3 regions of the Anaerosalibacter massiliensis genome follow, and region 3 is predicted to be linked to each of the others. Evidence: riboswitches for the same ligand, from Rfam matches in the RefSeq annotation. Region 3 holds a riboswitch; each other region holds the start of a gene.

Region 1 (3,191 bases), on a different contig from region 3:
AAGACCAGTTTAAGTTATTAGAAGAAAAGATGGATAATCGCTTTAAGTCAATAGAAGAACGTATAAAAAATGAACATGATATGACTAGAAAGGAATTAAAATCAGAAGTTCAATATGTTCATGATGAAGTTAAAGAAATGAGAGAAGACTTTAGATCTGTAGAACAAATAACTGCAAAGAATTGGCGTGACATAAATAATCTCAAATCTATTATATCATAAAACTTTATTATTCAATACTTTAACAATTTTTAAAGGAAGTGTTTTTTATGGATAAATTAGAAAATTTAAAAGAAGATTTTATTAGTGCAGTAGAAGAATTATTAGAGAAAGCTAATTTAAAAGAAGAAGACATTTTAGTTATAGGTGGTAGTACTAGTGAAATTATTGGTGAAACTATTGGTTCTGCCTCTGTACCAGATATTGGGGTAGAACTTATTAATAGTATAATGCCTATTATCAAAAGAGAAAACATATTTCTAGCTGTTCAATGTTGTGAACATTTAAATAGAGCTTTAATTATAGAAGAACGATGTGCTAAAAAATATGGATTAACACCTGTTACAGTAGTACCTCATCCTAAGGCAGGGGGATCATTAAGCTCTGCTTATTATAGAGCTTTAGACAATCCAGTAGTAGTTGAAGAAATACAGGCAGATGCAGGTCTTGATATAGGAGATACTTTTATTGGCATGCATTTAAAAAGAGTAGCTGTTCCAGTAAGATTGTCTATTAAAAATATTGGCTCAGCCCATTTGACTGCAGCTAGAGTAAGACCAAAACTTATTGGTGGAGAAAGGGCAAAGTATGAATAATACTCAAATATTAGTTTGAAATTGGATACGGGGATAGTATTTTGTTAATGTATATGATTATCAAAATACTATCCCTATATTTGTTATTGTCAATTTATACTATAAATTGACAATAACAAATATTTACAAATAAAAAGGTAACGCAAGATTATTGGATTTATTTCAACAATTTATGATATGATTAAAGTACAAGAGAATATAAAAATGGGGGCTTAGATAAACTTTGCTGAGAGGAGCTGTGGTATCAGTTCGACCATATAACCTGATTTGGATAATGCCAACGTAGGGATCATTTAAGAATTTATAATGAGACTTGCAATGGCAAGTCTTTTTTATATAAAAATAGAGGAATATTAGGGTTTAAAAACATCTTTGAAAATGTATAGAAGTAAAATTCAATTGTACATTACATTAAAGATTATATTAAATTTATCCAAACTGCTGAAGACCTTGGTTTAAGTAAAGAACAATCTGAATTTTTCAAAATACAACTAATAGACTTAGATTAAAACCTAAGGATATATAAGGTTTGAAGATACTCTCCATTGTATATTAGTAGCTAAAAAATGTGGTTTAAACATTGTTGCAGTAAAAAATGAATCAGACTTATCTGATTTGGAAGAAATAAGGGAAGTTGTAGATATATATTGATAATTTTAGTCAATTGGAGGTTGAGAAATTATGAAAAAATTATTAACTATAGCAGGTACAGATCCTAGTGGGGGAGCAGGTATACAGGCAGATTTGAAAACCTTTGCTGCTCATAAAACCTATGGAATGAGTGTTATTACTTCTGTAGTAGCACAAAACACCACCGGCGTAACAAATGTAGTAGATTTATCTCCAGAATTTATAGGGGAACAATTAGACGCAGTATTTACTGATATCTATCCTGATGCAATAAAAATTGGAATGATATCAAATGAAAATATAATAAGGGTAATAGTTGAAAAATTAAAAGAGTATGATGGAAAGAATATAGTAGTAGATCCAGTTATGGTATCAACTAGTGGAAACTCTTTAATGAAATCTACTGCAACTAAAACTTTAATTCAAGAATTATTGCCATTGGCGGATATTATCACACCAAATATGTTTGAAGCCAAACTATTAAGTAGCATAGAAGTAAATAATAGAAAGGATATGGAAAAGGCTGCTAGAATAATAGATAAATTAATAAAGGGAGCAGTACTAGTTAAAGGTGGCCATTTAGAAAATTGTGCTGATGATTTATTATATATGGATGGGAAATGCTATTGGCTAGCAGGAGAGAGAATAGTTAATCCAAATACTCATGGAACGGGTTGTACCTTATCTTCAGCTATAGCAGTAAATCTTGCTAAAGGTATGGATATATTAGAATCAGTAGAAGAAGCTAAAGAATATTTAACTGGAGCAATAAAAGCAGGTTTAGATTTAGGAAAGGGTAAAGGACCTTTAGATCATCTATATAGATTATAGATTCATATTGGCAATCCATAGGCCAATTTTTTACATTTAATATTTAGATAATAAATCTGAAAAGATTAGGCTCTATGGATTAGGTTTTTTGCCTTATGTAAGGGTTAAGAAGATTCTCGTTAATGTATATTGAGTATATATTCTAATATCTTTATTGACATATTGAGTCTAAATATCTCTTCGCTGTTGTCTAAAGCTATATTTCCTATTTCTCTTATTTTATTCAATCTATAATTCATAGTATTTCTATGTATGAATAATCTATTAATGGTAACATAATCCTATTTAATATAAAGTTATATATAACTTTATATTACTAATAAGGGGGTTTATCTATGGAGTATAAAAATCTTTTCGAGAAAGGTAGTATAGGGAAAGTGAATCTTAAAAACAGAATAGTAATGCCAGCAATGGGAACATCATTAGCTACATCAACGGGAGAAGCCTCAGATGAAATAATTAGATATTATGAAGAAAGAGCAGAAGGTGGCTGTGGTTTAATAATCACAGAAATCACTAGAATTGACAATGAAACAGGAGTTGGATTACCAAATCAATTATGTGCCATAGAGGCAAAACACATACCTAGATTAGAAAAATTGGCTAGAGCAGTCCATAGACATGGTACAAAGATATTTTTACAACTCCATCACCCAGGGAGACAGTCTTATAGCAGACTTATTGAAGGAAGACAAATTGTAGCACCAAGTCCTATAACATGTAAGACTGTAGGTGAAAAGCCAAGAGAAATGACTACTGAAGAAGTAGAAGGACTTGTAAAGAAATTTGTCATAGGAGCTAAGATAGCACAAACAGCAGGAATAGATGGTATTGAACTTCATGGTGCTCATGGATATTTAATAGGTCAATTTTTAAGCCCATTGACAAATAGGAGAACTGATAAATACGGTGGAAG
Region 2 (3,191 bases), on a different contig from region 3:
CTATTTTCTCCTTATCTAAATATCCATAGTTTGTTAAACCTATAGTTCCATAGACGTTTACAATAGATAGTGGAATAATTTCATCAATACCGTATAACCCTTCATCTGATTCAACTATACTTTGAAGTGGTTCAGGCAAAAGCTTTTTTTCAGCCAACTCATCTAAGGCTACCCCTGTTAAAATGGCATGGATTATTTCTCTTTTCTTTAGTACAGCCTCAACATTCTTTAGACAAGTTTCTAAAGTTAAATCTGGATAAAATCCTTCCTGAAGATGTAATACTATTTTTCCAATGTCTTCTAATTTCACACCTCTTTTTTCAAGCATCTCTATTGTCATTTCATTTAATTCATCCATATTATATTTTCCCATAACATACCTTCCTTCTTAAATACTAATAAAAATTTATATCCTTTAAAAACATATAATATATATAATTATATGTACCCAATAATATAAATAAACCATTAAAAAAATAGCCCCTTATTAAATCAAGGGCTATGCAATACTATTTTTCCTTCACCACAATATTGTCTTTATAACTGACACAATCACTAAATCCTCCTACATATGGTTTTGGTTCCAAGCCTGCTTCTTCCATAAATAGTTTACTGTTCCTGTTATACTTGAACTACAATGTACAGTTATATCCTTATACTTTTCTAATGGTGCATAATACTTCTTAATTTCTTTTAAAGACATTATCTTTCCATCTATTACTAAATTCATCTAAAGAAAATTTATTGCAGTAAGAATATGTCCAACTATATTTTCAAAAGGTTCAATTTTTCCAGCATATCTATCCTTAGATCTAGAATCAATTATAGCAATACTATCAGAATTAATTGCTATTTTTACATCATCTATATATGATACTATTTAACCATTTCTATCTAATAGTAAAGTATTAGATTTTTTATTCTCTATTATTTCAAAAGTTACCTCTAGACTATTATCAAGCTAAGTTTTAATGCCTCCTTGATTTTTCGTTTTTTCTATATTTCATACTATACCATAATTATTAAAAAATTTCTAAGCTAGAGTAAATATGTAACAAACTTTCTTTTATTCTTTATTAGTGTTACAATGGTATTTAGTTCTACAATTTAATATGAAAAGTGCTAGGGGTGCCTTATGGCTGAGAAAAGTTTTTATAACTTTACCCTTTGAACCTGATTCGGATAAACCCGACGTAGGAAAGCTAATCTAATTTTTAAAACCCTAAGCACTGTTATATATAACAGTGCTTTTTATATTGGAGGAAATTATGTATATTGATGCTCATAATCATTTAGATTTATATGGAGATAAGCTACATAAAACTATAAATATAATAAATAAAAAGAAAATAAAAACTCTTGCCTGTTCTATGGATGAAAAAAGTTATTTATTAGTTAAAAATTTGAGCAAAGAGAATTCCCTTATAGTTCCATGTTTTGGGATTCATCCTTGGAATGCTCATAAAAATTCTAATTATCTAGAGAGATTCGATACATATATAAAAGAAACTCCTATAATTGGAGAAATAGGTCTAGATTTTCATTGGGTTTTAGAAGATTATAAATATCCACATCAAATAAAAGTATTAGAGTATTTCTTTAAAAAAGCTAATGAATATAATAAAATTACTAATTTACACACTAAAGGTGCTGAATACGAAATACTAAAGCTCATTAAACAATATAACTTGAGAACTCCAATTATACATTGGTATAGTGGTCCTTTTGATATATTAAAAAAACTTTTAGATTACGGATGTTATTTTACTATAAGTGTAGATATTGGCTATTCTAAAATTACTGAAGAAATGGTGAAATATATTCCTATAGAAAGAATTTTAACAGAAACAGACGGACCTACTGCATTAAAATGGATAAATGGTAAATATGGGTATCCAGATTATATTATAAACATTGTAGAAAAAATCTCTACTCTTAAGAAGATTACTGGGGAAGAAGCAAAAGAAAAAATTTACAATAATTTTAAGCTTTTATTTAAATAAAAATGAAGGTAGGTGATTATCAATGAATAGTGCAAATGTAAGTATTCAAGTATTGCCAAATGTTCCAGAAGAAAAATTGTATCCTGTGGTAGATAAAGTTATAGAATATATAGATTCTACAGGAGTTAAATATGAAGTTGGACCTATGGAAACTACAATGGAAGGAGATTTGAATTTATTATTGGATATAGTTAAAAAATCACAGGAAATATGTATAAAAGAAGGTGCTGCAAGAGTTTGTTCTGTAATAAAAATTGATTATAAAGCTGAAGGAGTAACAATGGATGAAAAAATCTATAAATATAGATAAATTATACCCTATCCTAAGTATTGTAACTATAACTTTTATATGGCAAATAATAGTAGACTTAAATAATATACCTAAATATATATTACCATCTCCTGCAGATATATTTCTTGCTTTAAAGAGTGATTTTAATTTAATAATAACTCATACGAAAATCACTCTTTATGAATCTTTTGTAGGATTTTGTTTTTCAATAATATTAGCATTCATATTAGCTATAATGATGGATAGTTTTAAAATAATTAAAAAGCTTTTCTATCCCTTACTGGTTATATCTCAAACTATACCTACTATTGCCATAGCTCCCATCTTCATAATATGGTTTGGATTTGGAACCTTACCTAAGATAATCATGGTCATTATGACTTGTTTCTTCCCCATAGTAATAAGTTTAGTAGATGGCCTTGAAAAAATAGACAATGATTATCTTAGACTATTTAAAACTATGAATGCCTCAAAATTACAAACTTTCTATCATTTAAAACTACCCTATGCTATGGTTCACTTATTATCAGGAATAAAAATTGCAGCTACTTATATGATTATGTCTGCAGTAGTTAGTGAATGGTTAGGAGGAGAAAAAGGTATAGGGGTATATATGGTAAGAGCTAAAAATGCCTATGCTTTAGACAAAGTATTTGCTTCTATTTTAGTAATAATTATTGCAAGCATTTTAACTATATATACAATTGATTTCATTGGAAATAAATTAATACGTTGGAAATCAGAAGAGAAAGGAGTTTAACATTATGAAAAAAACAAAAATAATAGCATTAATAATTATTGCTATTATGATGATAGCAGTCTTTTCAGGTTGTTCTTCACAAGATAACGAAAATAAAAATGATGCAGAATTAGAAAAAACAAAAGTTATACTTGAT
Region 3 (3,191 bases):
CTATATTTTACCTTATTGCAATAAATAGTTCAACTCTTACCATTTTATATTAATAAAATTCTTTCAATCTTGCAATTATACTATTCATTGTGTTAAAATATAATATGTTATTTTAAGATAATATATAAATTAAATATTATTTTTAATAGTTAGTCAAGGAGGTGTTTTACATGGCTAAATACTGTCAAGTATGTGGAAGAGGAAAAAGTCATGGACATAAAGTATCCTTTTCAAATAAAAAGCATAATAGAACCTGGGCTCCAAATGTGAGAAGAGTTAAAGCAATTGTAGAGGGTTCTCCAAGAAGAATCTATGCTTGTACAAAATGTTTAAAATCTGGAAAGGTAACAAGAGCATTATAAAAGAATTGGCTTCCAATACATATAGCGGAAGCCATCTTTTTATCCAGTTTTAATAAAAAATAATCCAATTATTAAAATAATAAGACCAAATATAAAAAACCAGATACTTACAGGTAAGACTTTTAATATTATTGATAATCCTACTAAAAACAGCAATATTCCTAATACTTTCTTTTTATTTAATCTACAATAAAATTTTCTAAATCTCTTTTTCACTTATATCACCTCAAAACAGTCTTTACAATATATTATTCAGTTTACATATTATAAGTTACAAAAGAAAAAAGCCTAAAATAGGCTTTTTAATCTCTAGATTCAATTATAAGGCATATTCCATTTTCGACTTTTATATATCCTTTCTCTTCTATTATTCTATTGCTTACCCCTAAGGTAGAAGAAAAGTTAAAATCAACTCTATCCGTTTCGTATTCAAATCCCTTTAAAGTAACCTTAGCCCCATCTGAATTTATAGGTAATACAGAAATAAAAACTCCATCTTCTTTTTTAATTTCCATCTCATCATCTATTATATGCATAGTATTCTTTTCATTTATTATTATTCCTTTTACACCTTGATTAAGTAATTCACTTAATAAGAATATATTAGCCAAAGTATGATCAATTCTACTACCAATAACTCCCATAAGAACAATCTCTTTAAAACCTTTGTCAATTAAATATTTTAAAGCTAATTCTGTATCTGTATAGTCCTTATGGGAGGGATACTTTAATATTGGAATATTTTTTTCCTTTATTTCTTTTAAAATATCTTTATCAATAGAATCTAAATCTCCAACTACTAAATCTGGTTGTATATCAGACTTCAAAATATATTTTGCTCCTCCATCAACAGCTATAATAAAATCCATCTCTTTAGATATAGATTTTAACTGGTTTAAATCATTAATTTCTCCATTAGAAACAACTAAACTCTTCATAAAAATCCTTCCATTCTTTTCATTATTTTTCAATTTTACTTAAAGGTTTCCATAAAAGCATTAATATTATAGATGAGATAATAAGTTCGGGAACTAAGTAGCCTCCATTATATATAGCAGAATATATCCAAGGATTTTGATTCCCCGCATACTCTGCAAAAAATACTACGCCTGAAAGAAGATGAGATATAAATCTTCCCCCTATAGATAATAATACTCCTAGAAATATTTTAAAATAATCTTTTCCATTTAACTTTCTACTTTTCATTTTTGCTATTCCAGCTAATCCTAAAAATCCATAAGCAATAAGATAATCTAATAAAAATTGAACTGGATGATAAAAATTAGGCTTTAGAATAAAATGTAATACACCATAAGTGGCGCCAACAAACACTCCTGGGCCTACTCCCCATCTCATAGCAAAAAACATTATAGGGATCATACTTCCTGCCGTAACAGAGCCGCCTTGAGGCGCTTCATATATTATAATATAACTCAATAAAATTGATAAAGCAATCATAACTCCCCCTTCAGCCAACATTCTAACATTCCATTTTTTATTCATTATATACACCTCCCTTTGTTTTTTAAAAAATAAACCCATTACCTGAAAAAAGTAATGGGTTATTAAAATAATATTATATTTCCTCCGCTAGCATTACCTAGTTCAGGTTTAAGGGTCGAAACAATTATTGTTTCCTCTCAGCCTCTAAAGCTCCCCAATAAAATATTAGATTTTAATTCAATTGTATCATATATAATTGTTTTGTACATATTATACCTCTTTAAACAATCTAACTCTTTCCACTATATTATCTGCTTTAAAGATATCTGAGCCTGCAACCAATATATCTGCACCCCAATCTGTAACTTCTTTTGCATTATCCAGTTTGATGCCTCCATCCACTTCTATTTCTATAGCTAAATCTCTATCATCAATTATTTTTCTAAGATGTTTAATTTTTCTTTCCATAGCTGGAATAAAGGATTGTCCACCAAATCCAGGATTGACCGTCATAATAAGTACCATATCTATATCTTCTAATACATATTCTATATTTTCTAAAGGAGTTGAAGGGTTTAAAGATATTCCTGCCTTCTTTCCACAGTTTTTAATATTTTGTATAGTTCTATGAAGATGAATAGTAGATTCTTCATGAACTGTAATAATATCTGCTCCTGCCTCAACAAACTCTTCAATATACCTTTCTGGTCTGTCTATCATCAAGTGTACATCAAATGGAATATCTGTAATACTTCTAATTTCCTTTATAACTGGTGGTCCAAAAGTTATATTTGGAACAAATATGCCATCCATTACATCTAAGTGGACAAAATCAGCACCACCTTCTTCTATTTTTCTAATTTCTTCTCCTAGTTTACTAAAATCCGATGATAAGATTGATGGTGAAATTTTTGCCATATCAATACCTCCTGTTATGTCTTTTGACTTCTTCTAAAAAATTTAAATAATTCTTATATCTTTCCCTACTTATATTTTCTGATTCAACTTGATTTTTCACTTCACAATTAGGTTCTTTAAAATGTAGACAACTATTAAACTTGCACCCATCACTATATTTTCTTATTTCTTTAAAATAATATTGTACTTCTTCTTCTCTTTTAATAAAATCTAACTCTAAAGAACTAAAACCAGGTGTATCTAATACATATCCACCTATTTCAAGCTCTATAAGTTCTACATGTCTAGTTGTATGTCTTCCTCTTTTAGTTTTCTTACTTATTTCACCTGTTTCAAGTTTTAAATTTGGTTGTATCTCATTTAAAACAGAAGATTTTCCCACTCCTGAAGGTCCTGCAAATACAGTTATTTCATCTTTAAGAGCTTCCTTTAATTCATGGATTCCTCTATTTAATTTACAACTAGATA

Evidence for each region. A riboswitch is a leader RNA that binds a small molecule or an ion and turns the genes downstream of it on or off. The one in region 3 is predicted to bind thiamine pyrophosphate.
Region 1: it holds a riboswitch for thiamine pyrophosphate, as region 3 does, so the genes downstream of both, thiD (bifunctional hydroxymethylpyrimidine kinase/phosphomethylpyrimidine kinase) here and thiT (energy-coupled thiamine transporter ThiT) in region 3, are expected to answer to the same signal.
Region 2: it holds a riboswitch for thiamine pyrophosphate, as region 3 does, so the genes downstream of both, NSA23_RS08370 (TatD family hydrolase) here and thiT (energy-coupled thiamine transporter ThiT) in region 3, are expected to answer to the same signal.

What each region holds. Positions count from the first base shown of each region.
Region 1 is NZ_JANJZL010000006.1:16,553-19,743, reverse strand. It holds gene NSA23_RS09855 (hypothetical protein) at 1-221, shown strand, start outside; gene NSA23_RS09850 (TIGR01440 family protein) at 269-814, shown strand; TPP riboswitch at 1,009-1,122, shown strand; gene thiD (bifunctional hydroxymethylpyrimidine kinase/phosphomethylpyrimidine kinase) at 1,496-2,275, shown strand; gene NSA23_RS09840 (helix-turn-helix domain-containing protein) at 2,395-2,529, opposite strand; gene NSA23_RS09835 (NAD(P)/FAD-dependent oxidoreductase) at 2,611-3,191, shown strand, end outside.
Region 2 is NZ_JANJZL010000004.1:242,806-245,996, reverse strand. It holds gene NSA23_RS08380 (phosphatidylglycerophosphatase A family protein) at 1-373, opposite strand, end outside; gene NSA23_RS08375 (hypothetical protein) at 566-730, opposite strand; TPP riboswitch at 1,115-1,217, shown strand; gene NSA23_RS08370 (TatD family hydrolase) at 1,269-2,003, shown strand; gene NSA23_RS08365 (thiamine-binding protein) at 2,026-2,313, shown strand; gene NSA23_RS08360 (ABC transporter permease) at 2,288-3,055, shown strand; gene NSA23_RS08355 (ABC transporter substrate-binding protein) at 3,060-3,191, shown strand, end outside.
Region 3 is NZ_JANJZL010000001.1:70,610-73,800, reverse strand. It holds gene rpmB (50S ribosomal protein L28) at 171-362, shown strand; gene NSA23_RS00485 (hypothetical protein) at 402-578, opposite strand; gene NSA23_RS00480 (thiamine diphosphokinase) at 665-1,300, opposite strand; gene thiT (energy-coupled thiamine transporter ThiT) at 1,323-1,865, opposite strand; TPP riboswitch at 1,928-2,032, opposite strand; gene rpe (ribulose-phosphate 3-epimerase) at 2,076-2,723, opposite strand; gene rsgA (ribosome small subunit-dependent GTPase A) at 2,725-3,191, opposite strand, start outside.